4 regions of the Dryocola baronae genome follow, and region 1 is predicted to be linked to each of the others. Evidence: predicted binding sites of a transcription regulator. Region 1 holds the regulator's gene; each other region holds the start of a gene.
What was found. Region 1 encodes Fur, which represses iron uptake genes when iron is present. Its sites were predicted from a motif close to ATAATAATGAGAACNACTATCAA; they were not measured.

Region 1 (7,728 bases):
CCTGCGCAATCGCCAGGATATGAGGTTCGTTAAAGCTATGACGTGCCGCACTGCCGCGGTGGCCGGAGGTACCGAATTTCACCGCATGTTCGCTATTGCCCGCTTCAGGTTTCAGCACGTAGTACTGGGCCGTAAGCTGGGCTACGTTGATCAAATCGCTCTGTTGCGCAGGTTGACCTGCACGGTTGTGGTTAGCCATTGGCCCTTCCTTTTGACGCAGTTAGATTGTGCCGCAAACCTTTTCAATCAATTCCGCCGGGAACTGCATTGATTGCATGATGTGTTCGATCATGCTGCATTTACGGCCCGTATTCGTATTGGTAATCACCCAGTATGGGGTACCCGGAACGTGTTTTGGCTTTGTCTGATTGCCGTTCGCCAGCAGCGTTTGTTCGTTACCGGCAAAGTAAACGCGGGTACGACCGTGCAAAGACTCGGTGGCTTCGCCAAAGGTTTTTGCATCCAGCTGATAGAGCGTAGAAAGCACCATCATGAAACGGTTAACGGCTTTCTTTTGTTCCGCGTACTCATCAGAGAGTAGCAACTCGCGAACGGCGCGCACGCGATCGCGAGCCCGATTCACAGGTTTCTCTTCTGGGGCTGGGGTCGCCGCAGGCTGTGCGGAAGTCGCGGTAGAGGGAGTCGCTGCGGAAGTCTGACCGGCGGTAAATTTCAACATGCGCCGTAAAATATCGGACGCGCTCTCGCCAATGTGCTGTGTGTGGCTTGCAATATAGCGATACAGCTCGTCATCAACTTCAATCGTTTTCATCTTCATCCAGTGCGATATCTTATTCTGAATTCAAGTCGTTGGGATTATAGGAGCAAATCCCAACAGCGGGTAGCGCCAAACAGGTGTCGCCTTATAAAGCCAGATTAAACTGAATGTTTGCGGCACTGCGGCAGGAATATGTTCATGATACCCTAACCGTACGAATCAAAAAAAAGAACTTTGCCATGAAATTAAACGCTCGCCTGCAAACTGCTCAACAATCGACTAGCAAACCCCCTATCGTCCTCATTCACGGCCTGTTTGGCAGCCTTGATAACCTTGGCGTACTCGCCCGCGATCTCGGTCAGGATCACACTTTGCTGCAAATCGATCTGCGAAATCACGGCCTGTCACCGCGCAGCGACGAGATGAATTATTCAGCAATGGCGCAGGACGTGGTGGAAACGCTTGATGAATATGGTTTTGAGAAAGCAATAATCATCGGGCATTCGATGGGCGGCAAGGTGGCGATGGCGTTAACGGCCATTGCGCCGCAGCGGATCGACAAACTGGTGATGATCGACATCGCGCCCGTTGACTATCAGGTGCGCCGTCACGACGAGATTTTTGCCGCGATTAACGCCGTGAGCGAGGCCGGTGCCAAAACGCGCCAGCAGGCCGCCGTTTTGATGCGCGAGCATATAAAGGAAGAAGGCGTAATCCAGTTCCTGCTAAAGTCCTTTGCCGACGGCGAGTGGAAATTCAACGTGCCGGTACTGTGGCAGCAATACGAAAAGATCGTCGGCTGGCAAACTATTCCGGCCTGGGATCACCCTGCGCTGTTTATCCGCGGCGGCGCATCACCTTATGTCGATGAAACGCACCGGGATGCGCTATTGGAGCAGTTTCCACAGGCCCGTGCTCACGTGGTCGCGGGCGCAGGACACTGGGTTCACGCCGAGAAACCTGAAGCCGTTTTACGCGCCATTCATCGTTTTATTGATGATTCCTCGGCAAACTGATTAAAAACAGACCGACTGGCCGCAAGAAGTGGCTAACGCGTTGGCGCGCCGTACATGCTGATGTATGATGGCGCGCTTAAATGCGACCTGAGCACTCTGCTCGCAGCATCCGAATTTCCTGTCAGTACTCTAATCATGGCAAAAGAACAAACGGACCGTACTACATTAGATCTGTTCGCGGACGAGCGTCGCCCGGGGCGGCCAAAAACCAATCCGCTTACGCGTGACGAGCAGCTGCGCATCAATAAGCGCAACCAGCTCAAACGCGATAAAGTACGCGGCCTGAAACGAGTAGAGCTAAAACTCAACAACGAAGCGGTAGATGCGCTTAATCATCTTGCTGAAGCCAGAAACATCAGCCGCAGCGAACTGATTGAAGAGATGTTGCTAGCGCAGCTAAAACAACACCTCAGCTGATCTTCTGCCTTCCATCCCTAACATTAAGTGAAAAGTGGGCGCGAATTGCGCCGTCATGTTGCAGTCTGTGCACAACGCTATGATAGCTGTTTCCGCACTGTAAGCTGTTCTGCTATGATTGCCCTATCTGTGGGCAACATTCAGCCACCATACCATTAAGTTTCAAGAGGTTATTTTACTCATGGCAATCGTAGGCATTTTCTTCGGCAGCGACACCGGTAACACCGAAAACATCGCAAAAATGATCCAAAAGCAGCTCGGTAAAGACGTGGCTGAAGTGCGCGACATTGCGAAGAGCAGCAAAGAAGACCTGGAAGGCTTCGACATTCTGCTGCTCGGTATCCCGACCTGGTACTACGGCGAAGCGCAGTGCGACTGGGATGACTTCTTCCCTACGCTTGAAGAAGTGGATTTCAACGGCAAACTGGTTGCGCTGTTTGGCTGCGGCGATCAGGAAGATTACGCAGAATATTTCTGTGATGCGCTCGGCACCATCCGCGACATCATCGAACCACGCGGCGCGGCGATTGTCGGCCACTGGCCTACTGCGGGCTACCACTTCGAAGCGTCCAAAGGTTTGGCAGACGACGACCACTTCGTAGGCCTTGCTATCGATGAAGACCGCCAGCCGGAACTGACCGCAGAGCGTGTTGAGAAATGGACAAAGCAGGTTGCTGAAGAGCTGAATCTGGCTGACATCATTAGCGCCTGATGCACTAGGGCGCAAGCAAATCACTTGCGCCTTATTGATAGGTATTATCAATGAAAATAATTGCTACAATTTTGTAACTTTTTTGTCTATCCCTGTACAATATCCCACAGGTCACCTTTGCTAGCCTGCCAGCAAACGGCGACTCCGCCACGATTTTTTAGCTGTGTTATGCTTCATACTTGCAGTTTCTATTTAGACGTGGCTGTACTATACCCACATGAGTTGGGTATATAATGAGACGCATTCACTTAACGCTCAAATGAGTTCGAGCAAAACGTTAAGCAACAGGACAATTTCCGCATGACTGACAACAATACTGCACTTAAGAAAGCCGGCCTGAAAGTCACGCTTCCACGATTAAAAATCCTTGAAGTGTTACAGGAACCGGTAAACCATCATGTCAGTGCGGAAGACTTATACAAGCGTCTGATTGATATGGGTGAAGAGATTGGTCTGGCGACGGTTTACCGCGTACTGAACCAGTTTGATGACGCAGGTATCGTTACCCGTCATAACTTCGAAGGTGGCAAGTCAGTCTTTGAACTGACCCAGCAGCACCATCACGATCACCTGATATGCCTGGACTGCGGCAAGGTTATTGAATTCAGCGATGACTCAATTGAAGCCCGCCAGCGTGAAATCGCCTCCCGTCATGGTATTCGTCTGACCAACCACAGTCTGTACCTTTACGGCCACTGCGCCGAAGGCGACTGCCGCACCGACGAAAACGCTCACGAAATCAGCGAAAAGTAATCCGCATACTGCCTTCCCTTTCGGGGGAAGACAAACAAAAAAACCGGTGATTAACTCACCGGTTTTTTTATGCCCCAAGTAACCTTACTTGTTGTTACTGCGGATCTCCTGCCAGATTTTATCGCACTTGGCTTTCACGGCCTGGTCGTTGCCCGTTTGGGTTGCCTGGATGCAGTTTTGGTAGTCCAGCGTGCGCACCGTCTCTTTCTGTGCAAATTCCTGATGCTTCTTGTCTTTCGCCAGCTCGTTGAGCATATTCTGGCAGCCCTTAACTTTGTCCGGGTTTCCTTCAGCACTGTTGATGCAGGCGCTGTAATCCTGCTTAAGCTGGGAGTCTTCCGGTGCCGTTTGTGGCTGCGCGCATGCCGTTAAGCCTAAAGCCATCGCGGCCATCAATATTACTTTTTTCATGCTCGATATCCTTAAGAAGACCGGGCAACGTAGCGCCCGGCGTCAAATCAGAAGATGGTGAACGGTGCGATAACGATGAACTTGACGTCGCGCTCATCCTGGAAGATGTTGCCGTAACCGCCGCCCCAGCTTGGGATATCGGAATGGTTGTCGTACTGAGTAAAGTGCAGTTTGAACAGCGTACCTTTCGCGCGGCCGTCCTGCACGGTGTACAGGGCGTCAAGACTGTAAGAGGACTCTTTCAGGCGACGGTCTGCATCGTAGTAGCCATCGGTCGTTGGGGTAGAGCTTGGTTTCGCATCCCAGGCATAAACGTAAGATGCGCCTACCGCCCAGCCAGCCAGGTTCCAGTTGCTAAGGTCATACATTGCGCCTGCGAATACCGCTTTTTCGCCGTTGGCGTTGAAGTCGGAGCGGTTATCCCACCACACGTCAAGACGACCGTTGGAGGAGGCGTAGGTTGGGGTCATACGCTGCAGGAAGTAGCCCTGCTGGCCGTCCGCCTTAACCATAGTTCCTTCTAAGCGCAGATCGACCTGGCCGATTTTGTAGCCAAGGGTCAGCGCCTGCAGCCACGCGGTGCCGTCGTAAATATCGTTCACGCCGCCGTTGGAGACTTTGTCCCGCGTACCGTAGAACTGATAGCTGGTGGTCAGAGGGCTGCCAGCGATATCAAACTTGTAGCTTGCTTTAGTGAAGTACTGGTCAATGTAGCCCTGCGCCTGACCGAATGCGGCTTCCAGCACCAGGTCATTTTTAAAGTCGTACTTCGCGCCAACGGAATGCAGGTAATCAACCTTGGTGTTCTTATCGTTCTGATAGAACTTATCCATTTCGAGGTGCCATGGGGATTTATATTCGTTAGTCCACATATAGGAGAAACTTAATGCGCCCGCGTCACCATAATCGAAGTTAGCCCCAGCTTCAGCCCCTTGATAGGTACCCGGCATAAAGCTCCAGTGCGGAGCTAATAAAGTCTGGCCGGTCGGCTGAATGTAGCCTGCGCGAGCCCAAACTGGACCGTATTTAAATTTTGCTGCGGCTTTATAAAGACTAATTCCACTCTTATCCCCGGAATAATCTTCGTCATAGGCTTTGTTTTTTGAAGAGAATGCAATTTCGTTCGGGTGACCGCTGTCGCCGTTCTCCGCCATTTCAATCGCGGTAAATGCCGCAATATCTAAACCGAACATGTCGGCCGCATAGCCAGACTGGAAGTCTAAGTTGGCGTTCCAGGTTGAGTGGGAAAGGTTGGTTTCGTATTTGTTAGTGTTTACATCTTTACGATCGCGCTCACGCTGCCAGTAATAAATACCGCCGGTAAGCGTTGAATCATCAATGAAGCCCGCACCCACTGCCTGTGGAACAACAACAATGCCTGACAGAGCTGTGACACCTGCAATTGCAAGCGCCAGCGCACTACGTTTGCCACTAAACGTACGCATATTGAAATCCTCTTTGACGTATAAATAATCACCCGGTGTTAAAGCACCTGACGGCGAAAAAAATTAAAATGCCTTACGGCCAATAGCGGTCATGAATATTTCCCGCATCACTGCTGTGCTTAAGACTATTTTTCGCGACGCGAATTATCAACGACTTTATCAGAGAGAATTCCCATATTATGACGAAGTGCACATAATCTATGAGTATTTGTAACAATTTGCTTTAGCAGCGTTTTATGCCATTAAATTAAAAATATTGAGCATAATCACGCAAATGAAAGCGCTCTCACGCTGGGTAATGAGAACCTTTCAACTTAGTGGTCAATAGCGGAGGATTATTACCAACGCAACAATGCGGCATTAATTCGCTTTAAAAATGTTCACAAACTTTTAACCAGCTGAACAATAAGCGAAAAAAAACGCCGCGTAAGGCGGCGTTCTTATTATCAGGCGAATGTATTAATCGCCGATTTTTGCCCATGTGTCACGCAGGCCAACGGTGCGGTTGAACACCAGTTTGGTAGCGGTTGCATAGCGGCTGTCGAGGCAGAAATAACCTTCGCGCTCAAACTGGTAGGCTTTGCCTTTTTCTGCATTTTGCAGGCTTGGCTCAACAAAACCCTGTTTGATAATCAGAGATTCCGGATTGATGGTCGCGAGGAAATCTTCCGCAGCGCCAGGGTTTGCGACGCTGAACAGACGGTCGTAGAGACGAATCTCTACCGGCAGCGCGTGAGCCGCGCTTACCCAGTGAATCACGCCCTTAACTTTACGGCCATCCGCCGGGTCTTTACTCAGCGTTTCCGGGTCGTAGGTGCAGTGCAGCGTGGTGATATTGCCTTCCGCATCTTTTTCTACGCGTTCAGCTTTGATCACGTAAGCGTTGCGCAGGCGAACTTCTTTGCCCAGCACCAGACGCTTGTACTGCTTGTTCGCTTCTTCGCGGAAGTCGGCACGGTCGATGTAGATCTCGCCGCTGAACGGCACCTGACGGCTGCCCATTTCGGGCTTGTTAGGATGATTTGGCATGGTGACCATCTCTTCCTCGCCCTGCGGATAGTTTTCGATAATAACCTTCACCGGATCCAGCACGGCCATCGCGCGCGGTGCGTTCTCATTCAGGTCGTCACGAATGCAGGATTCCAGGGAAGCCATTTCCACCGTGTTGTCCTGCTTGGTCACGCCAATGCGCTTGCAGAACTCACGAATAGACGCTGCGGTGTAACCACGGCGACGCAGACCGGAGATAGTCGGCATACGTGGGTCGTCCCAGCCTTCTACGATCTTCTCGGTAACCAGCAGGTTAAGCTTGCGCTTGGACATGATGGCGTATTCGAGATTCAGGCGTGAGAACTCGTACTGACGCGGATGAGCCGGAATGGTGATGTTATCTAACACCCAGTCGTACAGGCGACGGTTATCCTGGAATTCCAGCGTACACAGCGAGTGCGTAATACCTTCCAGCGCATCGGAAATGCAGTGGGTGAAGTCATACATCGGGTAGATGCACCACTTGCTGCCCGTCTGGTGGTGGTCGGCAAATTTGATACGGTAAATAACCGGATCGCGCATCACGATGAAAGGTGATGCCATGTCGATTTTTGCACGCAGGCAGGCGGTGCCTTCGGCAAATTCGCCGTTACGCATTTTCTCGAACAGCGCGAGGTTTTCCTCAACGCTACGATCGCGATACGGGCTGTTTTTGCCTGGAGCAGTTAGCGACCCGCGATATTCGCGGATTTGCTCTGGGGTCAGCTCGTCGACATACGCGAGGCCTTTACCGATCAGTTCAACAGCATAGTTAAACAGCTGGTCGAAGTAATCAGAGGAATAGCGCACGTTGCCAGACCAGTGGAAGCCCAGCCATTCGACGTCGTGCTTAATGGACTCGACGTATTCGATGTCTTCTTTTACCGGGTTGGTGTCATCGAAACGCAGATTGCACTGCCCCTGGTAATCCTGTGCGATACCAAAGTTCAGACAGATAGATTTTGCATGGCCGATGTGCAGATAGCCGTTTGGCTCCGGCGGAAAACGAGTGCAGATACGGTCATGCTTACCATTGGCCAGATCTTCATCGATAATCTGGCGAATAAAGTTAGTTGGGCGGGCTTCAGCCTCACTCATCGCGGATTCCTCAAGACAAAACTTTCGTTAACGGTGCATGATCTAATAAGCAGGCGCGGGAAACAACCTTTAGTTGAATAAAATGGGGCTACTGCGATGAAAGGGAAAGGAAGCCTTTTTGCGGGGAAT
Region 2 (7,728 bases), 2.1 Mb from region 1:
TAAGAGCGGCCTGGGCCACCGTCACCTCTTTAGCCATTCGCGAAAAGTGCTGGAAGTCACCGTCGCCCAACGTGTGGTGAAGCAACTCCCCACGCTGCTGGGCGGCAAGGCTTGGGGAGCCGACGATATGAATAACGGGCAGATATTCCGCGTAGCTTCCCGCAACGCCGTTAACGGCGCTAAGCTCCCCGACACCAAAAGTAGTCAGCAAGGCCGCAGCCCCTTTGCAGCGCGCGTAACCATCCGCGGCGTAGGCGGCGTTGAGTTCGTTTGCGCACCCTACCCATGCAAGAGTCGGGTGTTCAATAACATGGTCCAGAAACTGGAGGTTGTAATCTCCCGGCACGCCAAACAGGTGTGCCACTCCACATTCGTTCAGGCGGTCCAGAAGATAGTCCGCGACACAGTAACGCATAGCATTTTCCTTCCCGGAGGGTTTGCTGTGAGTATTGGATATCTGTGATCGCTGTCGAGGATATATAGACAAAATGGCGTGGAAAGAGGAATTTACAGCCAAACGGGGTGTAGTCTGATGGCCATCCTTCTCGTGTAAACGTATACACTAAATTGAGTATTCACTGACAAGGGCACCAACATGGTTTATCAGGCACAACCTTCACGCTATGAATCAATGGAATACCGCCGCTGCGGGCGCAGCGGGCTGAAGCTCCCCGCTATTTCGCTCGGGCTGTGGCATAACTTTGGCGATACCACCCTTTTAGATAACAGCCGCCAGCTGCTGCGCCGGGCATTCGACGTGGGCATTACCCATTTTGACCTCGCTAACAACTACGGGCCGCCTCCGGGTTCTGCGGAAGAGAATTTTGGTCGCATTCTGCGTGAAGATTTTTTGCCATACCGCGATGAGCTGATTATCTCCTCCAAGGCTGGCTATACCATGTGGGACGGGCCTTACGGCGACTGGGGGTCGCGGAAATATCTCATCTCAAGCCTCGATCAAAGCCTGAAACGTATGGGGCTTGAGTACGTTGACATCTTCTACCATCACCGTCCGGATCCGGAAACGCCGCTTGAAGAAACCATGCGCGCGCTGGACCACGTGGTTCGCCAGGGCAAAGCGCTGTACGTTGGGCTCTCAAACTATCCTGCAGAGCTTGCGCGCCAGGCGATTGATATTCTGAACGATCTCGGCACGCCGTGCCTGATCCACCAGCCGAAATATTCGATGTTCGAACGGTGGGTCGAGGACGGCCTGCTGGACGTGCTGAAGCAAAAAGGCGTTGGCAGCATTGCCTTCTCGCCGCTGGCGGGCGGGCAGCTTACGGACCGCTATCTTAACGGCATTCCTGCGGATTCCCGTGCCGCAAGCGGCAGCCGGTTCCTCAACCCCGACCAGCTGACCGAAGAGAAATTAGCGAAGGTTCGCAAGCTTAATGCTATTGCCGAACGCCGCGGTCAGAAGCTGTCGCAGATGGCGTTGGCCTGGGTTCTTCGCGGCGATAAAGTGACATCGGTGCTTATCGGCGCCAGCAAAATCAGCCAGATAGATGACGCGGTCGGCATGCTGGCAAATCGCCATTTCAGCGAAGCAGAACAGGCTGAAATCGAAGCTATTCTGGTGTAAACGCTTACCCTGGCTGGCGACAAAACCAGCCAGATTTGCAAAAAGTGCTATCAGCGCTGAATTAAGAGTTAGCCGATGAAACACTTAGTTACCAGACCTTAATATTGCGTTAACAGGCCGCCGTGCGGCTACGCGTGTTAAGGAGAGAGTATGTTCAGGTCACTGATTCTTGCGGTTGCGTTACTGGCATCGGTGCCGCCGCTGGTCGCGAATGCGGGCGAAATCACCCTGCTGCCGTCGGTGAAGTTAAACATTGGCGATCAGGACTATCGCGGTAACTATTGGGACGGGCGCGACTGGCGCGACCGTGACTACTGGCATCGTAACTATGAATGGCGCGATCGCGGCTGGCATCGCCATCGCGGTTGGGATCGTGGCTGGGACCGCGGCCGCAGCAGCTATGAGAAAGGCTACCGTGCAGGCTGGAATGACCGGGACGACCACCGCGGACGCGGTCGTGGCCATGGTCATGGGCACGGCGGGCATCATCATTAAATATTAGCTAAGCCGCAGCGCCATTCGTTGGTAACAATGTCGGATGGCGCTGCATTTTCCCGCCTACAAAATCATCCAACCTACATATCCGACCTTCAGCGTCATCAAACCTACAGCCCCAGCGCGGTGCCGATTATCAGCCACAGGTTCAACGCAACAACCACCGCCACAATCGCCCAGCCGAGCTGTTTTACCAGCCTGGTGTTCACCAGCTCACCCATCAGCTTTTTATCGCTGGTAAAGATCAGCAGCGGCACCAGCGCCAGCGCGATACCGAAGCTGAGCAGCACCTGGCTCATTACCAGAATGCGCGTCGGGTCTAGCCCCATCAGAATGACAATAAACGACGGTGCCATGGTAATCGCGCGGCGAACCCACAGCGGTATATAAAAACGCACGAAGCCCTGCATCACCACCTGCCCGGCAAGCGTCCCGACAACGGTTGATGACAGCCCTGCGGCGACCAGGCTCAGGCCGAAGATGGTTGCGGCGGCGTGGCTCAGCAGCGGCTCAAGGGTCAGGTAAGCCTGATCCAGATCCGCAATGCCGGTATGCCCTGAGAAGTGGAACGCGGCCGCCGCCGTTGCCATCATCGCCAGGTTTACAAATCCCGCGATGGTCATCGCAATCGCCACGTCCCATTTCGTTGCGGAATAACGCTCGGCGCGGTTGCCGTCGTGCATGTGCTGAGTCAAAGACGAATGCAGGTAGATAACGTGCGGCATAATCGTTGCGCCAAGCACGCCAGCCGCCAGGAACACGGCCTCGCTGGTCGGCAGGCTTGGGATCAGCATCCCTTTACCCAGCGCGACAAAATTCGGCTGCGAGAAGATAAGCTCCACGATGTAGGCCGCCGCGACGAACAGCAAAAGCCCGCCGATGACTTTTTCCAGCGGCTTTTGCCCGCGCCGCTGCAGCATCAGAATCAGGAAGGTAGCAATCCCGGTGAGCACCGCCCCCTGCAGCAGGGAGACGCCCAGAATCAGCTTAAAGCCGATGGCCGCACCGATGAACTCGGCAAGGTCGGTCGCCATGGCGATGATTTCGGCCTGTATCCAGTAGAGCCAGACGACCGGGCGCGGATAGTGGTCGCGAATCTGCTCGGCGAGGTTTTTGCCCGTCGCGATGCCAAGCTTGGCGGAAAGCACCTGAATCATCATCGCCATCAGGTTTGCCCACACCACCACCCACAGCAGCTTGTAGCCGAAGCTGGCCCCGGCCTGAATGTTGGTGGCGAAGTTACCCGGATCGATGTAGCCGATGGCGGCGATAAACGCCGGGCCCATCAGCGCCAGTCGCAGCTTGCGAGCAGTTCTGCCACTGCTATTGTCAACACGACTGTTGGTCATCGTTTACCTCTGAGATATAGCCTTTGCTATGTTTCATGCTATCAAAATGAGAATGATTATCAAGATCATTTAAAAAGCTTGTCTGGATTTCTCTGATAGTCAAAAACGATGGCAGGGAGGCGGGTTCTTACCGGCACGTTAAAAACACGCGTAATAAAAACCGGATATGTTATGAATTGTGTGCACTGACGCAACTTTTAGCTTCTTTACTTAACATAGCAGAAATGTATGGTGGATCACTAATTTTGCTATCCGTCACATGTCATTACTATAGTGTGCGATTGCTCTCGTTTTCTTATTGCTTGTTTCATAGAATGTGCAACGAAATTAAACCTGCCTCATATTTGGAGCAAATATGTCCCGCGTTCTGCACTTTGTTTTAGCGCTTGCAGTGGTTGCGCTGCTTGCTTTGCTGGTTAGTCCTAACCGCAAGCAAATTCGTATTCGCTTTGTGATTCAATTATTAGTGATTGAAGTTTTGCTTGCCTGGTTCTTCCTGAACTCTGAGATTGGCCTTGGCTTCGTGCGCGGCTTCTCTGAAATGTTCGAAAAACTGCTGGCATTCGCTAATGAAGGGACAAACTTTGTATTCGGCAAGATGAATGACGAAGGACTCGCCTTCTTCTTCCTGAAAGTTCTCTGCCCAATCGTCTTTATCTCTGCTCTGATCGGTATTTTGCAGCATATCCGCATCCTGCCGATTGTTATCCGCGCCATCGGTACCGTGCTGTCGAAGGTCAACGGTATGGGTAAACTCGAATCCTTTAACGCCGTAAGCTCGCTGATTCTGGGACAGTCAGAAAACTTTATCGCCTATAAGGATATTCTGGGCAAGATGTCACGCAACCGCATGTACACCATGTCGGCTACCGCGATGTCTACCGTGTCGATGTCGATCGTGGGCGCGTACATGACGATGCTCGATCCGAAGTATGTTGTCGCCGCGCTGGTTCTGAACATGTTCAGCACCTTTATCGTGCTGTCGCTGATTAACCCGTACCGCGTGGATGAGAGCGAAGAAAACCTGCAAATGTCCAATTTGCACGAAGGTCAAAGCTTCTTTGAAATGCTCGGCGAGTACATTCTGGCAGGCTTCAAGGTGGCGATTATCGTTGCCGCAATGCTGATTGGCTTCATCGCGCTGATTGCCGCACTGAACGCGCTGTTCGGGGCCGTATTCGGCATCACCTTCCAGGGCATCCTGGGCTACATCTTCTACCCGATCGCCTGGGTGATGGGCGTACCGGCGAGTGAAGCGCTGCAGGTTGGCAGCATCATGGCGACCAAGCTGGTGTCGAACGAATTCGTGGCAATGATGGACCTGCAAAAGCTGGCGGGCGTCATGTCCCCACGCGCAGAAGGCATCCTGTCCGTGTTCCTGGTCTCCTTCGCTAACTTCTCTTCTATCGGGATTATCGCCGGTGCGATTAAAGGCCTGAACGAAGAGCAGGGTAACGTGGTTTCTCGCTTCGGCCTGAAGCTGGTTTACGGCTCAACGCTTGTGAGCATCCTGTCCGCGTCGATTGCAGCGCTGTTCCTGTAATCTGACCGCATCTGCTGCAAACGAGAACCGGGGCTTTTGCCCCGGTTTTTTTATCCCTACTCTTCTTCTTCCCCGTCCGCACAAACCTGATTCCGCCCGCGCTGCTTTGCCCGGTAAAGCCTGAAATCCGCCAGCGACTGCACCTGCTCAAGCGAATATTGCGGATGCTCGCTGTGTGCAGCAACGCCGAGCGAGGCGGTAATAGCCAGACTTGTGCCGTTGTTGAGCATCAGCGGCGAGTACTCAAGATGCTTTTTGATGCGCGTCGCCACGGCAACGCCCGCGTCCAGGTGCGTGTCCGGCAGATAAACGCAGAACTCTTCACCGCCAAGGCGGCCTAGCACGTCTTTGCTGCGAATCGCCTGCTGTATGCGCTGCGTGGCGTGGGCCAGCACGCTATCCCCGGCCTGATGGCCGAAGCGGTCGTTCACCCGCTTGAAATAGTCGAGATCTATCTGCACCAGCGTGAAGTCCTTGTGGCGCGGGTTAAGCTGCGCCGTTTTTTCAAAAAATCCCCGCCGGTTCAAAGCCCCGGTCAGATCGTCATGCCAGGCGTGCCAGTGCATTTCGCGCTGCAATGACCCCATATTGCGCACCAGGCGGCAGATTACGCGGTGCGAGGCCCACAGCAGCAGCACAAAGATTATCCACATCACCACCAGCAGCGCGCTGAAGCGGCCAAAGTCTTCGTGCAGGCCCTGGCGCAGCGTCTGCATGCTGATCAGCACGCTTTGCGTGCCTTTGATCGAACCAAAGGTGACGTAGGTCTGCCCAAAACGCAGCGTTCCGCGAGTGCCTGTCTCCAGTTTGTCGGCGATGAGCTTCAGCTGCGCTGCCGAAAGCGTAACGTTATTCAGCGCGCCGGCCGCAGACGTTAAGGGATTTAGCCGATCGTCATAAAGCTGATAGGCGCTTTGCGTGTTGTCAGGCAGCGACGCGCCGAGCAGCGTTTTCACGCTTTCATCGGTGATGGCCATGCCCAGCAGGCCAATCCATTCACCGCGAAAATCAACCGGCACCGCGCCGTTAATCAGCGTGTCGTGGGTCTGGTCAATGTTTTGACGCGCCCAGAAGGCGTGGCGCTTGGGGTTAAGCAGCGGGGAGGCAAGGATAAAACTCCCCTCTTTGCGGCGCGGATTGTAGCTGCGAACCAGCAGCGAGTTGATGTCCGGAGAGAGTGAGGCGATGAACTCCCCCTCGCGCGAGATGTAATAGATGCTGGCGGGCATGTCGCTGGACTCGCTGGCTAGCGGGAAAAGCTCCTGAATTTTGCCCAGCGCGTGCAGCTCCTGTTTTATCTGCGCTTCGTCATCATGCCTGCTGGCATTGTTGAGCACGATGCTGTCCGGCAAAGGCAGCTCGTTAATCCACAGGGACGTATTGCCATGCTCGCCAAAAATCTGCGCAGGGTTTTTTACGCCGCCGGGAAACAGCGGGTCGTCCATCGCCTCAACAAAGATACGCTGCAGATAACGCAGGTTGTCGATTTTGTATTTGGCACGGCTTTCAAGACGCGCAATAACGCTTTCGAGATGGCTTAGCTGGCTGGTGCGATAGCCGTGGTTGAACAGCTCACCCTGCTGCCAGAATAGAAAGGTCGTGAGCAGAAAAACGAAGATGAAACATAAATGGATAACACGAAGCGTTTTTTCCATAGGTAAACGAAAGTGATTCGCTAACGACATGCGACCTATCCTTTTATGTTTAGCGCCTGCTTGCGGCTACAGGCCCGATTGCGACCCGTACAGCGGTTCAGGTTTACCCAGCAAATACCCTTGCAAATACTGTACGCCCAAATCAAAGAGTAGGTTTCGCTGTTCTTCGGTTTCGACAAACTCCGCCACCACCGCAAGCTGCCGGGCGTTGGCCAGATCGCAAATCGATTTAACAATTAAAGCATCTAAGGAACCAGAGGTAATGCCCTTAATGAAACAGCCGTCAATTTTGATGATATCGGCCTGCAGGCGTTTCAGGCGCTCATAGTTAGCATAGCCTGTGCCAAAGTCATCAATGGCGATTTTGAAACCGTTTTCGCGCAGTAACATGATGTTCTGGATGGATGTTTCAGAATTTGAGAACGCCTGCTCCTCGGTGACTTCGATGATTACCGCGCCCGGCGGAACCCGATTGTCGGCAAACAGCGTCACGATTTCCTGCGCCAGGTCTTTTTGCATCAGCGTTAACGGCATCAGGTTGATGGAAAACAGCGGTTTATCCTCCACGACCCGCTGTTCATGGAGGAAAGCCACCAGCTTTGCCATGACCAACATGTCGAAGCGAACGCTCAGGTTAAACTCCGCGATGATGGGGATGAATTTGTCCGGCGTGAGCATTTCCCCGTTGAAGAACAGGCGCGATAGGATCTCGCTATACCCTTCGCCATGCTTGTTGACGATGGGCTGGGCGTAGAGCTGCAGCGCCGCGTCATCATTCAGGGCGAGCTTCACCTTTTGCAGTAGCAGCACGCGTTCGGTGGTCTGGTCGGATACCGCTTCAATCCGGGTATTAAGGCTCAATACGTGTTGGGCAGAGGACGCCTGCTCCGCAAGGTAGCTTAGCTGCCCAAGCGTGCGATGCAGTTCGCTGACGTCGCCGTCCGTTACGCTGTATGACGCGCCGAATTCGATTTCGAGCAGGCTGTTATGCCAGCGAATTTTTTTGCTGTTGAGCAAGTCGACGAGGTGATTCAGCCGCGCCCCGGTTTCGCTGCCGCGCAGAAACAGCAGCAGCTCGCAGCCCGGCAGTTGGAACACCTG
Region 3 (7,728 bases), 2.7 Mb from region 1:
GTATTTTCGCGGCTTTATTATCGCCCCATGAAAAAGCGTAGATGCTTTATTGTTAGCGAGTGAAATTTTTCCGTCCCGGCATTTAATCTCTGCGGTCTGTAACCTTAATTTGAATTAAGTCAGCGTACTGTGTCTCTATTGCAGCGGGTTTGCGCATTAGGAATTAACTGGAACGGTTCGACATCTCGTCATTCATAACTAGGCTTTATGGATGTGCAAACAAAAAGGAGAACGACTAATGGCAAATCACCAGTCAAAAATGCAGGATCCGCGTAACCAGTATTACACCGGCGAATATCCGAAGCAGAAGCAACCGGCACCCGGCGTACAGGCGAAGATGGACCCGGTGCCGGACTGTGGCGAAAGCAGCTATGTCGGAAGCGGGAGGCTTGAGGGCCGTAAAGCGCTGGTCACCGGCGGTGACTCGGGTATTGGACGTGCGGCCGCTATTGCCTATGCACGTGAAGGTGCCGACGTGGTTATCAACTATCTTCCAGCCGAGCAGGAAGACGCCGAACAGGTCAAAGTGCTTATCGAAGAGGCGGGCCGCAAGGCCGTGCTTATCCCGGGCGATCTGAGCGATGAAAAGTTTGCCCGCTCGCTGGTGCAGCAGGCCATTAAAGAGCTTGGCGGGTTGGACATTCTTGCGCTGGTCGCGGGTAAGCAAACGGCGGTAGAAGAGATTGCCGAGCTGACCAGCGAACAGTTTCAGAAGACTTACGCGGTTAACGTGTTTGCGCTGTTCTGGATCACTCAGGAGGCGCTTCCGCACCTGAAGCCAGGCGCGAGCATTGTGACAACTTCATCCATTCAGGCCTATCAGCCTAGCCCGCATCTGCTGGACTATGCCTCAACCAAGGCCGCCATTCTGAACTACAGCCGTGGCCTCGCTAAGCAGGTGGCAGAGAAAGGGATCCGTGTGAACGTAGTCGCCCCAGGCCCAATCTGGACCGCGCTGCAAATCTCCGGCGGGCAGACGCAGGATAAAATCCCACAGTTTGGCCAGCAGACGCCGATGAAGCGCGCCGGGCAGCCTGCGGAACTTGCGCCGGTTTACGTCTACCTGGCGAGCCAGGAGTCGAGCTACGTGACTGCCGAAGTGCACGGCGTGTGCGGCGGGGAACATTTAGCGTAAAAAAAATGGCGTGGTAATTACCACGCCATTTATTGAGTCGGTCGGGTGAGCATCGCGCCGCCCGACATTCATCTGATAAAACTATTTCGCCTTCGCGACTTCTTCACCAACCAGACCAATCTTCAGATAGCCCGCCTGGTGCAGGGTGTCCATCACGTTCATCAGCGTTTCGTAATCCACCGTTTTGTCCGCGCGGAAGAAAATCGTGGTGTCTTTCTTGCCTTCGGTAGCGGCGGTAATCACGTTGATCATGCTCTCTTTCGTCACCGGGTCGTTACCCACAAACATGGTGTTGTCGGCTTTGACGGAGAGATAAACAGGTTTTTCCGGGCGCGGCTGCGGCTGACTTGAAGACGCTGGAAGGTTGACCTTCACGTCTACGGTTGCCAGCGGCGCGGCCACCATAAAGATGATCAGCAGAACCAGCATGACGTCGATAAACGGCGTGACGTTGATTTCGTGCATTTCACCATTATCGTCGAGATTTTCGTTAAGACGCATCGCCATGGGGAATCAACCTACACGCAGTTTCTGAGCCGTACGAACCGGACGCGCCGAGCTTGCTTCCAAATCCAAATCACGGCTTTGCAGCAGTAAAACCTGAGCCGCCACGTCACCCAGTGAAGCTTTATGGCCGCCGATCATACGGGCGAAGATGTTGTAGATAACCACCGCCGGAATTGCCGCAACCAGGCCGATTGCCGTCGCCAGCAGGGCTTCTGCGATACCCGGTGCCACCACCGCGAGGTTAGTGGTTTGCGTCTGGGCAATACCGATGAAGCTGTTCATGATGCCCCACACCGTACCGAACAGGCCGACGAACGGGGAAATCGCACCGATGGTTGCCAGGAAGCCATTACCGCGCCCCATGTGACGACCGATGGCCGCGACGCGGCGCTCAAGGCGGAACCCGGTACGCTCTTTAATTCCTTCGTTGTCTTCGCTACCTGCGGAGAGTTCAAGTTCGTTCTGAGCTTCGTTAATTAACACCGTGCTGAGGCTCTTTGCGCCGAAGGCCGAGGCCATTTCGCTGGCTTCGTCCAGAGAGCGGGCTTGCGCCAGCTGCTGCTGTTCGCGCTTGAGGCGACGCTTCTGGGATAACAGCTCAACGCTCTTGCTAAAGAAGATCGCCCAGGTGACGACAGAGGCCAGAATCAGGCCGATCATCACAATCTTTACCACGATGTCAGCATGCTGATACATGCCCCAGACGGAAAGGTCCGTCTGCATCAAATTATTCGTCACTCTTACTCTCCACCGCGAAATTGATACAAAATCTGAGCGCAATAATATCAAAACGACATCGAATTGATAGTAGTTCTCATTAGTATTTGCATAGTGCCTAAAATTGTCTAATGGTTCCTTGCGTTTACGCAGTAAAAGCGGGCGACCGCCGAATTTTCAGCTTTTTTTGCCAACCTGAAGAATCGCCATGAGGCAACCCCGACAAACCATGATAAGTTATGTTTAGACATCCAGATGGTTAAACGGGGAAGCAAAACGATGGCAGCGAAGCACATTGAAACGGCGCTGGTGAACGCCGGGCGCGATAAGAAATTCACCCAAGGCTCGGTCAATACCGTTATTCAACGCGCCTCATCGCTGGTTTTTGAAACCGTTGAAGCCAAAAGGCAGGCTACCGCCAACCGCGCCAAGGGTGAACTGTTTTACGGACGTCGCGGCACGCTGACCCATTTCTCATTGCAGGAAGCCATGTGCGAGCTGGAAGGCGGCGCGGGCTGTGCGCTCTACCCCTGCGGTGCTGCCGCCGTGGCAAACGCCATTCTGGCCTTCGTGGAGCACGGCGATGAGGTGCTGATGACCGGCTCGGCCTATGAGCCAAGCCAGGATTTCTGCACCAAAATCCTCGCCCGGCTCGGCGTCACCACCCGCTGGTTCGACCCGTCAATCGGCGCGGAGATTGCCAGTCTCGTCAAGCCGAATACCAAAGTCGTTTTCCTCGAGTCCCCCGGCTCGATCACCATGGAAGTCCATGATATTCCGGCGATGGTGAAAGCGGTGCGCGCAGTCTCGCCCGACGTCATCATTATGATCGACAACACCTGGGCGGCGGGCATTCTGTTTAAAGCCCTGGAGTTCGGCATCGATATCTCGATTCAGGCGGGCACCAAATACCTGATTGGCCACTCCGATGCGATGGTCGGTACCGCCGTTTCCAACGCGCGCTGCTGGGATCAATTACGCGAAAATTCTTATCTGATGGGCCAGATGCTGGACGCCGACACGGCCTATATGACCAGTCGGGGATTGCGCACCCTGGGCGTGCGTTTACGTCAGCATCAGGAAAGCAGCCTGATACTTGCCGAATGGCTGGCAGAACACCCGCTCGTCGAACGGGTGAATCACCCTGCGCTGCCGGGCAGCAAAGGCCACGAGTTCTGGAAACGTGACTTTACAGGCAGCAGCGGTTTGTTCTCATTTGTCCTAAAAAAACGCCTAAATGATGAACAACTTCAACATTACCTTAATCATTTCCGTTATTTCAGCATGGCCTATTCCTGGGGAGGCTATGAATCGCTTATCCTTGCCAACCAGCCGGAGGAACTTGCAGCAATCCGCCCGGCAGGCGGGGTAGATTTTTCAGGCACCTTAGTTCGTGTGCATATCGGGCTGGAAAACGTAGAGGATCTTCGCGCCGATCTCGACGCTGGTTTCCAACGTATCGCCTGATATTTCCAATTCTGGACACCTGAAAGGACGTTTTTTTGCTTCCCGCCGCGATGAGTTGAGCCCGCGATCAAGATGTCGTGGGCCATTTAGCGTTACACTGTATGCAAACTAAGGTCTGTGCCGATTCGTTGCATCAACTTGCGGACATTCCTACAAAAGCGGTTCCACAGGATTTTCCATGGCTGTAATACAAAATATCGTCCAGGCGCTTTGGCAACATGACTTTGCCGCCCTGGCAGACCCTCATGTGATTAGCATTGTCTACGGCGTCATGTTTGCGACGCTGTTTCTTGAAAACGGACTGCTGCCAGCCTCGTTCCTGCCGGGCGACAGCCTGCTGCTGCTGGCGGGCGCGCTGGTTGCGAAAGGCGTGATGGATTTCATTCCGACGATGGTGATTTTAACCACCGCCGCGAGCCTGGGCTGCTGGCTTAGCTATCTGCAGGGCCGCTGGCTGGGGAATACCAAAACGGTAAAGGGCTGGCTCGATCAGCTTCCCGACCAGTACCACCAGCGTGCGACGCATATGTTTGATAAGCACGGCCTGCTGGCGCTGCTTGCCGGACGTTTCCTCGCCTTCGTTCGCACCCTGCTGCCGACCATGGCGGGCATTTCCGGCCTTAGCAATCGCCGTTTCCAGTTCTTTAACTGGATGAGCGGGCTGCTGTGGGTTGGCGTGGTGACAAGCTTTGGCTATGCGCTGAGCATGATCCCGTTTGTGAAGCGTCATGAAGACCAGGTGATGACCTTCCTGATGATCCTGCCCGTTGCGCTGCTGGTCGCCGGTTTGATCGGCACGCTGTTCGTAGTGCTCAAAAAAAAAGTTAGGATAGCCTGACCTTTAATTAGATGAATCACTCGCCGCCGTTAATTAAATACGGCGGCGAATTTCGCTTCGCTTTTCTCCCCTGCTTCCTCGATAAATGCACATCGTTTTTCCCGCTGAGGAAAATTGAGAAACAAATTCGCTTCCTCACCTCAATCAGCAATATAAACGCCTATCACAATTCATCTTATCATCCAGGATGAGTCGTCTTTGTTGCCCCGTACAGCTTATAAATTCCCGGTCCGGAAGCCCGCCGCACAAGGCGTTGGCTTCACACTTTAAGAACTTATCTGCATAACGGAGAAACAAAATGCAACTCGACTTTACGCTTAAAATCACCGATGACGCCTGGTACCCAACCGCGGAAATTAATAATTTCAAATCCAAAACGGGCGACAGTATCAATATTAAAGAAAAGCTGGAGCTGGTATTTAGCGCACCGGGGAAAATCACCGAAGGTGACGTTACCGTATCCTCCAGCCCGTGGAGCGCATTCAGCACTAAAATTGAAGCAAGTGAAGTCGCCGGCGGCGTTTATGACATTAAAATGTCCGTCTTCCGCACCGACGGCCAGGCGATCGGCGACAGCCTCACCAATATTCACATGGGCGTTAACGCCTCTTCAGATAGCGCGCCGAAGTGGTCTACGCTTGGCAATACTTTTGCCCTTGCCGCCGACGAAGAGCCAAACGTTGCGGGCAAGCTCGCCGTCAACTGCGCCGCTTTCCCGGCAGGGCTTGAAGACGCCGAGCTGGAACTTTGTCTGATTCGCGGTGAAAAAACCGAACGCCTCGCGCCAAAAGCGGGCGTGACCACGTTTGATATCGCGGCGGGCAACTATAAGGCCGTAGCGGCCAACCTGAGAACCACCGACGGCACCGTTCGCGCCTCCGTTATCCTGAGCGCGTCTGAACTGTCCATTTCCAAAGGCCAGGCCACCGCACTGGTTATTACCTTCGGCCCGGCCATGCGCAGCACGACCGTTGACGTCAGCCTCGATCTTAGCCACGTTCCAGCGCTGCTGGATGAATCCGTGCGCGTTATCTACCTTGAAAACGGCGTAGAAACCCTGGCATGCACCTTACGTTCTGGCGAGCAGCAGCGCCTTGAGCTGTTGCCGGTAAGCGGCAGCTTCGGCCTGCGCATCGACGATATTCGTCTGAACAACGTCCACTACGCCTTCGACGCCGTTAACGGCAGCCTTGACGGTCGTTTCCATGACGTCAAATTCGCCCAGGCGCAGGTGCATCAGGCTGACGACGCGCAGCCGGACGCGGCGAAACTCATCATTAATATCCATGCCGAGCAGCCGGTTAGCGCCACCTTCGGCCTGCGCCTGACGAACGATGAGGCCACCCCGCGCGAGTATCGCTTCGACAACCTGCCAGCCCAGCAGTCAAGCGCCGAGCAGGCCGTGGCGCTGGTTCCCGGCACCTACGCCGTTAAGTCCGGCACCTTTATTCACGACGGCGTTCTGCACTATGTCGACGTGGCTCCCGCGCCATTGACCGTTAAAGCCAACTCGCCGGTACAGCTGAACGTAACCATCATCGTTGGTGCAAACCTGCGCGTGAAGGGCTTCCCTGACTTCTTAAGCTTCGGCGGCTGCGCGGACATGTCGCCGAGCAACGTGGAGGATTTCGCCGAGGCGCGCGTGTCATCCCTGTTCAAATACTCCGGTGATGACGGCATGGGCGACGCGTCCGGCTATCTCGACCCGGCTAAAGAGCCGACGTCAAAAATCATCGAAATGGCGCGTGATGTTTCCGCTAAAACCGGCGACCACGTTCTGCCCGTGATGGTTTCCTACACCTGTAACCTGTCGCTTGGCGACGTGCCAAACCTGATCAAAGACCCGGTGCGCCACGAGTTTAGCTTCGCTAACTTCATCCAGGCGCTGAAGCTTGCGCAGGCGACGAAGGACGCCGACCACGAGGTTCCGGCTGGCTTTATCGTCAACCCGGACTACCTGGGCGAATGTCAGAAATACGGCTTCGCGCCGGACTATGCCGTGCCTGTACGCCAGCCGCTGGCCGCCGCGCTTGCTCATCACAACGTGGAAATCGAGGTTCCAGCCGGAATCACCGACACGTTGAAGGGCTATATCAAAGGCGTTAACTGGCTGGTGCGCGTGGTTGCGCCTGACGTGGTGCTCGGCTGGCAGGTCAACCTGTGGAGCGTGGGCGGCTCGCAGTGGGTATACAACGACTTCAGCTATGACGACGTGTTCGACCCGGCCGACGGCCAGCATAAAAAAATGCTGATGAGCCCGGAGCTTGCGGGCAAGCTGACGGCGGAATACGCCCTGCTGGTTGGCGTATTTGAAGAGACTGCCTACACCTGTGCAGACGGCACGCCTGCCGTTGCCAAGGGTGCCGATTTTATGGCAACCGACCGCTACGAAGCCGACGACTTCACCGGCCGCTCTTACAAAAACGGCTACTGCTATTCACCGTACGAATGGGATCGCACCTTCGACTACTGCGCATCGCTGAGCCGCCATCTGCGTCAGCCGGTTCTGCCATGGCAGGTTCCGGCAAGCCGTCTGGCGAGCGTTAACGAGCAGGTTGGCGAACTGGAAGAAGAGTTTTGGGGCACCGGCGGCAGCTACCTGATGGGGCATGCGGAAATCGGTCGTTCCGTTGACGCCATCAACGAACGCCTGCTGAACATTGAGTTCCTCGACGTTCACGCGCCGATGATGGCCCACAACCCGCGCGAGCTGTTCAGCCGCCACGAGTGGGATTTCACCACGCCGAAGTATCTGGACTTCCCTTCACGCGGCATCTTCCATGTGCAGGTCGGCGGCGGTGCCACCACCGGCGTGGTCAGCGCCGTAAACCACAACAGCAGCAGCTGGATGCGCGCGAAGCTTAAGGCCTATCGCAATAACCCGGTCAAGTTTAAAGGCTAAACCCGCATACCGTGCTCCGCCCGGAGCACGGTTTTTCCTGCCTTGGTATTTCCTACATGGTGCGCATGCGCGCCACATCCTCTCCCGGCGTCACGCCAAAATAGCGCTTAAACTCGCGGCTAAACTGCGACGCGCTTTCATATCCCACGCGAACCGCAGCGG
Region 4 (7,728 bases), 1.2 Mb from region 1:
CCAGCAGTTCACGCGGGTTAAACGGTTTTGGAATGTAGTCATCGGCACCGATTTCGAGGCCAACGATACGGTCAACTTCTTCACCCTTCGCGGTCACCATGATGATCGGCATTGGGTTACTTTGGCTGCGCAGACGGCGGCAAATAGACAGGCCATCCTCGCCCGGCAGCATGAGATCCAGCACCATCAGGTGGAAGGACTCACGGGTCAGCAGGCGATCCATCTGTTCAGCGTTCGCGACGCTACGGACCTGGAAGCCCTGCTCGGTGAGATAACGCTCTAACAGCGCACGAAGACGCATGTCGTCATCAACAACCAGAATCTTATAATTCTCTTGCATTCTTATACTCCCAAAGGCACGTACAGTTGAGTGCGTATTCTTAAAAAACTGCGCCGATACGACCAGTCAATTCTGGTATACATTCTAGTCGAAATTGTTACAAAGCATATTAAACAGGCGGTTATAGTCATTTATTTGCCAAAACGATGACCGGCTTCTCACTATGCCAGCATTGCCATCGTGCTGATATATCGGTTTAAATCACCATAAAGCTATCCACATTGAAGGCCCGACCATGAAAACGCCCTTAATTACCCGTGAAGGCTACGAAAAGCTTAAACAAGAAAAGGACTACCTGTGGCGCGAAGAGCGGCCGGAAGTGACCAAAAAGGTCACCTGGGCGGCAAGCCTTGGCGATCGCAGTGAAAACGCCGACTATCAGTACAACAAAAAACGGCTGCGCGAGATAGACCGCCGGGTACGTTATCTGACGAAATGCCTCGAAAACCTCAAGATCGTCGATTATTCCCCGCAGCAGGAAGGCAAAGTCTTCTTTGGCGCGTGGGTCGAAATTGAAAATGACGAAGGTAACCAGTTACGTTTTCGCATCGTTGGTTACGATGAAATTTTTGGCCGCAAAGATTACATCTCTATCGATTCGCCGATGGCCCGTGCCCTGCTAAAAAAAGAAGTCGGCGATCTGGCCACTGTGCAAACGCCCGGCGGCGAGGCGCAGTGGTACGTGAATAAAATCGAGTATGTGAAATAGACCACATGTCGGTCACAGAACAGTCCGATTCAGTTCGCCTCGGGCGCGGTGGCTGGCATTCTTGCCCTCCAATCCGTATAACTGTGCACTGAAATTTTCCGCACTACACAGATGAAAAAGCCATGATGAATGATTCACTCAGCCGCATTATTGCCGGCGAGCTTAAGGCCCGCGAGGAACAGGTTGACGCTGCCGTTCGCCTGCTCGATGAAGGGAATACCGTGCCGTTTATCGCGCGTTATCGTAAGGAAGTCACCGGCGGCCTGGATGATACGCAGCTGCGTCAGTTGGAAACCCGTCTAAGCTACCTGCGCGAGCTGTCCGATCGCCGCCAGGCCATTCTGAAATCTATCGACGAGCAGGGCAAACTCAGCGACGAACTGGCGAACGCCATTAACGGCACGCTGAGCAAAACCGAGCTTGAAGATTTGTACCTGCCGTACAAGCCAAAACGCCGCACGCGCGGGCAAATCGCCATTGAAGCGGGCCTTGAGCCGCTGGCCGATCTGCTGTGGAACGAGCCATCCCACAATCCTGAAGAAGAAGCCGCCCGCTACGTTGACGCCGACAAAGGCGTTGCCGACACCAAAGCCGCGCTGGACGGTGCCCGCTACATCCTGATGGAACGCTTCGCGGAAGACGCCGCTCTGCTGGCAAAAGTGCGTAACTACCTGTGGAAGAACGCCCACCTGGTGGCAACCGTGGTCAGCGGTAAAGAAGAGGAAGGCGCGAAATTCCGCGACTACTTCGACCACCACGAGCCTATCGCAACCGCCCCTTCCCACCGCGCGCTCGCCATGTTCCGTGGCCGCAACGAAGGCATTTTACAGCTCGCCCTGAATGCCGATCCGCAGCACGACGAACCGCCGCGCGAAAGCTACTGCGAGCAGATTATTATCGACCACCTCGGCCTGCGCCTGAACAACGCCCCCGCAGACGCCTGGCGTCGCGGCGTGGTGAGCTGGACCTGGCGCATCAAAGTGCTGATGCACCTCGAAACCGAGCTGATGGGCACCGTGCGCGAACGCGCCGAAGAAGAAGCGATCAACGTATTCGCCCGTAACCTGCACGACCTGCTGATGGCCGCGCCTGCTGGCCTGCGCGCCACTATGGGTCTCGATCCGGGCCTGCGTACCGGCGTAAAAGTCGCGGTGGTTGACTCCACCGGCAAGCTGGTCGCCACCGACACGATTTATCCGCACACCGGCCAGGCCGCAAAAGCCGCGGTCGCCGTGGCGGCGCTGTGCGAAAAACATAACGTCGAGCTGGTGGCAATCGGCAACGGTACCGCCTCTCGCGAAACCGAGCGTTTCTTCCTCGACGTGCAGCAGCAGTTCCCGAAAGTCACCGCCCAGAAAGTGATCGTCAGCGAAGCGGGCGCGTCCGTTTATTCCGCCTCCGAGCTGGCGGCGCTGGAATTCCCGGATCTGGACGTGTCGATTCGCGGCGCGGTTTCCATCGCCCGCCGCCTTCAGGACCCCCTCGCCGAGCTGGTGAAAATCGATCCAAAATCCATCGGCGTGGGCCAGTACCAGCACGACGTCAGCCAGTCGCAGCTTGCGAAGAAGCTGGATGCCGTGGTGGAAGACTGCGTGAACGCCGTGGGCGTGGATCTGAACACCGCCTCCGTGCCGCTGCTGACCCGCGTTGCGGGCCTGACGCGCATGATGGCGCAGAACATCGTTAACTGGCGCGACGAAAATGGGCGTTTCCAGGACCGCCAGCAGTTGCTGAAAGTGAGCCGCCTCGGGCCGAAAGCCTTCGAGCAGTGCGCGGGCTTCCTGCGCATCAACCACGGCAACAACCCGCTCGACGCCTCCACCGTTCACCCGGAAGCCTACCCTGTTGTTGAACGTATTCTGGCGGCCACCGAGCAGGCACTGGCCGACCTGATGGGCAACGGCGAAGCGCTGCGCGGCCTGAAGGCGAGCGAGTTTACCGACGAGCGCTTCGGCGTGCCAACGGTCACCGACATCATCAAAGAGCTGGAAAAACCGGGCCGCGACCCGCGTCCGGAGTTCAAAACCGCGAAGTTCGCCGACGGCGTCGAAACCATGAACGACCTGCAGCCGGGCATGGTGCTGGAAGGCGCGGTGACCAACGTCACCAACTTTGGCGCGTTCGTGGATATCGGCGTGCATCAGGACGGCCTGGTCCACATCTCCTCGCTTTCCGATAAGTTCATCGACGATCCGCACAAGGTGGTGAAGGCCGGTGATATCGTTAAAGTGAAGGTGATGGAAGTTGACCTGGCGCGTAAGCGCATCGCGCTGACCATGCGTCTTGACGAGCAGCCGGGTGAATCCAACAGCCGCCGCAGCAGTGCCGCACCGCGTGAGCAAAACAACGCTCGCCGCCCGGCGCAGCAGCAGGCAAAACCGCGTGGCCGCGACAGCACCAGCAGCGGTAACAGCGCGATGAGCGATGCGCTGGCTGCGGCTTTAGGTAAGAAACGCTAGAAAAAAATCGTGTTTGTAGGGTGGATAAGCGCATGCGCCATCCACCAAAAATGTCGGGTGGCGCTTCGCTTACCCGACCTACACGAAGGCAGTTTTAAAGGCCAGTCGTCATTCCGCACAAATTGTTCTTATTCGCACTCGCCCCCACCCCAAATAACATTTCATTATCAGCCGCATTAAATCTCTTATTAATATAACGCGTTCCAAAAAATGAAACTTTCTTACCATGCTCATTATTGAAACCATCGAGCATCATTTGCGTAACACATGAAATATTAAGGCAACATTAATTCAGGAAAAATAATCGCGTTACGCTTTATTCACTTTCTTAACTGATTGTTATTATTTGATTAAATTAATAGCAGATGCTAAAAATTCACCATTGCAATTCGACATTGCTTGTTGCATTTAAATATTCAAAACGCGACGTTATTCATAAAATAGTTATTGAAGATAGAAACCATTCTCATTATCATTGTATTGATTGTTATTTCTCCATTTACCAAAAAGATACCGGTTTTCGCCGCGCAACGGGACGTGCCGGTGATTAAATAGCAGTTCCGTCAGCAACAAATCAGAGTCTTGCTCTAAGAAGGTCCTATGCAATTCTTACCGAAAAGCACGTGGAAAATTACCGGCTTCGCCCGCGAAATTAGCCCGGCATATCGTCAGAAATTATTATCCCTCGGCATGCTGCCCGGCTCCTCATTTAACGTCGTGCGCGTCGCCCCCCTTGGTGACCCGGTTCATATCGAAACCCGCCGCGTAAGCCTGGTTCTGCGTAAAAAAGATCTCGATTTATTAAACGTCGAAGCTATTGCCTGATAAATGGGATGGGCGCTTGCGCTCCGGTTTTCACTCTCTTTAGTTCACGAAAAAAATGAAAAACTTAACCATAGGTTTAATCGGTAATCCTAATTCAGGGAAAACCACGCTGTTTAACCAGCTTACTGGTTCACGTCAGCGCGTCGGTAACTGGGCCGGGGTCACCGTCGAACGAAAAGAAGGACAGTTTTCAACCCTGACCCACCAGGTCACGCTGGTTGACCTGCCGGGGACATACTCTCTTACCACGATTTCCTCGCAGACGTCGCTCGATGAGCAAATCGCCTGCCACTACATTCTGAGCGGCGAAGCCGACCTGCTGATTAACGTCGTCGATGCCTCAAACCTTGAGCGCAACCTCTACCTGACGCTCCAGCTGCTGGAGCTCGGCATCCCGTGCGTCGTTGCGCTAAACATGCTCGATATCGCCGAAAAGCAGGATATCCGCATTGATATCGACGCCCTTAGCGCGCGCCTCGGCTGCCCGGTGATTCCGCTGGTATCCACCCGTGGGCGCGGCATCGAAGGGCTGAAATTAGCCATCGACCGCCGTCAGCCAAACGCCGCGTCAGAGCTGGTGCTTTACCCGCAGGCGCTGCTTGAAGGCGTCGGCGACCTCGCCGCAGAAATGCCGGATGACATGCCGGAACAGCAGCGCCGCTGGCTGGCGCTGCAAATGCTCGAAGGCGATATTTATAGCCAGGCCTTTGCGGGCAGCGCGGCGGACAAGCTCGAAAACGTTCGCATAAGCCTCACCAAAACCATCGAAGACCCGGCCCTGCTGATTGCCGACGCGCGCTACCAGTGCATCGCCGCCATCTGCGACACGGTGAGCAACAGCCTGACCGCCGAGCCGCACCGCCTGACCGCCATGATGGATAAAATTATCCTCAACCGCTTCCTCGGCCTGCCGGTCTTTATGCTGGTGATGTACCTGATGTTCCTGCTGGCGATTAACATCGGCGGCGCGCTACAGCCTATCTTCGACGGTGGTTCCGCCGCTATCTTCATCCACGGCATTCAGTGGATCGGCTACACGCTGCATTTCCCGGACTGGCTGACCATCTTCCTTGCCCAGGGGATTGGCGGCGGGATCAATACCGTGCTGCCGCTGGTGCCGCAAATCGGCATGATGTACCTGTTCCTCTCCTTCCTTGAGGATTCCGGCTATATGGCCCGCGCGGCCTTCGTGATGGACAGGCTAATGCAGTCCCTCGGCCTGCCGGGTAAATCCTTCGTGCCGCTGATCGTCGGCTTCGGCTGTAACGTGCCGTCGGTCATGGGCGCACGCACGCTGGACGCCCCGCGTGAACGCCTGATGACCATCATGATGGCACCGTTTATGTCCTGCGGCGCACGCCTGGCTATCTTCGCGGTATTCGCCGCGGCGTTCTTCGGCCAGCAGGGCGCGCTCGTCGTCTTCTCCCTTTATATGCTCGGCATCGTGATGGCTATCCTCACCGGCCTGATGCTCAAGCACACCATCATGCGCGGCGAAGCCTCGCCGTTCGTAATGGAGCTGCCGGTCTACCACGTGCCGCACCTGAAAAGCCTGCTGCTGCAAACCTGGCAACGCCTGAAAGGCTTCGTGCTGCGCGCCGGTAAGGTGATTGTCATCGTCAGTATTTTCATCGGCGCGCTCAACAGCTTCTCGTTCAGCGGCAAAACCGTCGATAACATCAACGACTCCGCGCTTGCCTCCGTCAGCCGCGTGCTAACTCCGCTGCTCAAGCCAATCGGCGTTCACGAAGATAACTGGCAGGCCACCGTCGGGCTGTTTACCGGCGCGATGGCGAAAGAAGTGGTCGTGGGGACGCTAAACACGCTCTATACCGCGGAAGACATGCATAACGAAGCCTTCGACGCGGAAAACTTCAGCCTGGTCGATGAGCTCGGTGCCGCCGCCGGTGAAACCTGGCAGAGCCTGAAAGACACCTTCAGCCTGAGCGTGCTCGCCAACCCTATCGAAGCCAGCAAAGGCGACGGTGAGATGGCAACGGGCGCAATGGGCGTGATGAGCAGCAAGTTCGGCAGCCCGGCCGCCGCCTACAGCTACCTGATCTTCGTGCTGCTTTATATTCCGTGCATCTCGGTGATGGGTGCGGTCGCCCGCGAATCCAGCCGCGGCTGGATGACCTTCTCGGTGCTGTGGGGGCTGAACATCGCCTACTCGCTGTCCACGCTCTACTACCAGACGGTGACGTTTAAGGCGCATCCGCAGTACAGCCTGGTCTGCATTCTTGCCGTGCTGCTGTTCAACGTGGTGCTAATTGGCGGCCTGCGCCGGGCGCGCAGCCGTGTGGACGTCAGCCTGCTGGCGACGCGTAAAACCGCCGCCGCAGCCTGCTGCGAATCCAGCACCGGCGACTGCCACTAGGGGGAATCATGGCGAGCTTAATCGAAATCCGTAACGCGCTGGCGCTGCAGGGCCGCCTGGACGCCACGCAGATAAGCCAACAGCTTGCCACTCCGCTGCCGCTGGTCAACGCCATGCTCGGGCGGTTAGAAGCCATGGGTAAAGCGACGCGCATGAAGGAAGACCCAAACGATTGTCTGACGGGCAGCTGCAAAAGCTGTCCTGAAGGGAAGAAGTGTATTCGGGAAGTGTGGACGCTGGCGGGTTAAGAGTAAAAAGGCGGGGAAACCCGCCTTTTCTACATCATTCGTCTTACTTATAAACGTCCGCCGTGGCGTGAACGTCCTTGGTGTATTTCTCACCGCTGGTGACCACGAAATATTTGCCGCCCAGCTCGTCGGCTTTCTTGGACAGATCGTGCTTAGCGTCCATTGGTGAAGAGGTGCTGTCGGTAACGATGGTGCCGACTTTAGTCAGATTCATGTCTTTGACTTTGCTTTTTTCCAGCTCTTTCGCGGCCATTGCGCCAAAAGATACGGCCCCGATCAGTAACGAAGTAACAATGCCTGTAACTAGTTTCATAATCTCATCTCTCCATAGGTACCATGTAGACTGCAACCGGGCTGATCCCGTAATAATTTTAGCCCACTGCTTTCGTCAGTGAACTATTTGAGTATTAGCGGGAAAATCGGTTTTCGCCACAGACAGCCTCTTATTCTTCCAGAACATTTTTCAATGTGACGAGCGCGGAACAGAAGTCTGCCGGATGGGAGATGAACGGCGCGTGGGCCGCTTTAGGGAAGATAATGCACTCGCTCGCCGGGTAGCGCTCGTCGAGCAAAGCGGCGACTTTGCGCGGCACCAGCCCGTCGAGATAACCGTACATACGCAGGAACGGCATCGCAAGCTGGGTCAGCTGATCGCGTAAATCGGCGGTTTTCAGGATCTCCAACCCGCCGTTAAGCACCTCAACCTCCGGCATTGGCTGTTCCAGCACCACGGCTTTTAACAGGCGCGCGTCCTGGCGGGCGCTTTCGGT

Region 2: the regulator Fur is predicted to act here: its motif matches at 3,470-3,492, upstream of ACSPHG_RS06290 (Nramp family divalent metal transporter).
Region 3: the regulator Fur is predicted to act here: its motif matches at 2,444-2,466, upstream of exbB (tol-pal system-associated acyl-CoA thioesterase).
Region 4: the regulator Fur is predicted to act here: its motif matches at 3,962-3,984, upstream of feoA (ferrous iron transporter A).

Annotation. Positions count from the first base shown of each region.
Region 1 is NZ_JBINNY010000001.1:3,447,489-3,455,216, forward strand. Features, by position in the region: gene pgm (phosphoglucomutase (alpha-D-glucose-1,6-bisphosphate-dependent)) at 1-199, opposite strand, end outside; gene seqA (replication initiation negative regulator SeqA) at 221-772, opposite strand; gene ybfF (esterase) at 958-1,734, shown strand; gene ybfE (LexA regulated protein) at 1,870-2,151, shown strand; gene fldA (flavodoxin FldA) at 2,333-2,863, shown strand; gene fur (ferric iron uptake transcriptional regulator) at 3,164-3,616, shown strand; gene chiQ (ChiQ/YbfN family lipoprotein) at 3,701-4,027, opposite strand; gene chiP (chitoporin ChiP) at 4,075-5,472, opposite strand; gene glnS (glutamine--tRNA ligase) at 5,932-7,599, opposite strand.
Region 2 is NZ_JBINNY010000001.1:1,365,263-1,372,990, reverse strand. Features, by position in the region: gene ACSPHG_RS06305 (alpha-keto acid decarboxylase family protein) at 1-415, opposite strand, end outside; gene mgrA (L-glyceraldehyde 3-phosphate reductase) at 596-1,585, shown strand; gene ACSPHG_RS06295 (DUF2502 domain-containing protein) at 1,736-2,080, shown strand; gene ACSPHG_RS06290 (Nramp family divalent metal transporter) at 2,191-3,429, opposite strand; gene ACSPHG_RS06285 (NupC/NupG family nucleoside CNT transporter) at 3,785-4,972, shown strand; gene ACSPHG_RS06280 (diguanylate cyclase) at 5,029-6,657, opposite strand; gene ACSPHG_RS06275 (EAL domain-containing protein) at 6,694-7,728, opposite strand, start outside.
Region 3 is NZ_JBINNY010000001.1:771,854-779,581, reverse strand. Features, by position in the region: gene ACSPHG_RS03595 (SDR family oxidoreductase) at 239-1,135, shown strand; gene exbD (TonB system transport protein ExbD) at 1,217-1,642, opposite strand; gene exbB (tol-pal system-associated acyl-CoA thioesterase) at 1,649-2,380, opposite strand; gene metC (cystathionine beta-lyase) at 2,639-3,826, shown strand; gene yghB (DedA family general envelope maintenance protein YghB) at 4,005-4,664, shown strand; gene ACSPHG_RS03570 (hypothetical protein) at 4,963-7,566, shown strand; gene ACSPHG_RS03565 (AraC family transcriptional regulator) at 7,619-7,728, opposite strand, start outside.
Region 4 is NZ_JBINNY010000001.1:4,678,454-4,686,181, forward strand. Features, by position in the region: gene ompR (osmolarity response regulator transcription factor OmpR) at 1-340, opposite strand, end outside; gene greB (transcription elongation factor GreB) at 576-1,049, shown strand; gene ACSPHG_RS22215 (Tex family protein) at 1,172-3,508, shown strand; gene feoA (ferrous iron transporter A) at 4,109-4,333, shown strand; gene feoB (Fe(2+) transporter permease subunit FeoB) at 4,389-6,710, shown strand; gene feoC ([Fe-S]-dependent transcriptional repressor FeoC) at 6,719-6,958, shown strand; gene ACSPHG_RS22235 (YdgH/BhsA/McbA-like domain containing protein) at 7,002-7,271, opposite strand; gene bioH (pimeloyl-ACP methyl ester esterase BioH) at 7,402-7,728, opposite strand, start outside.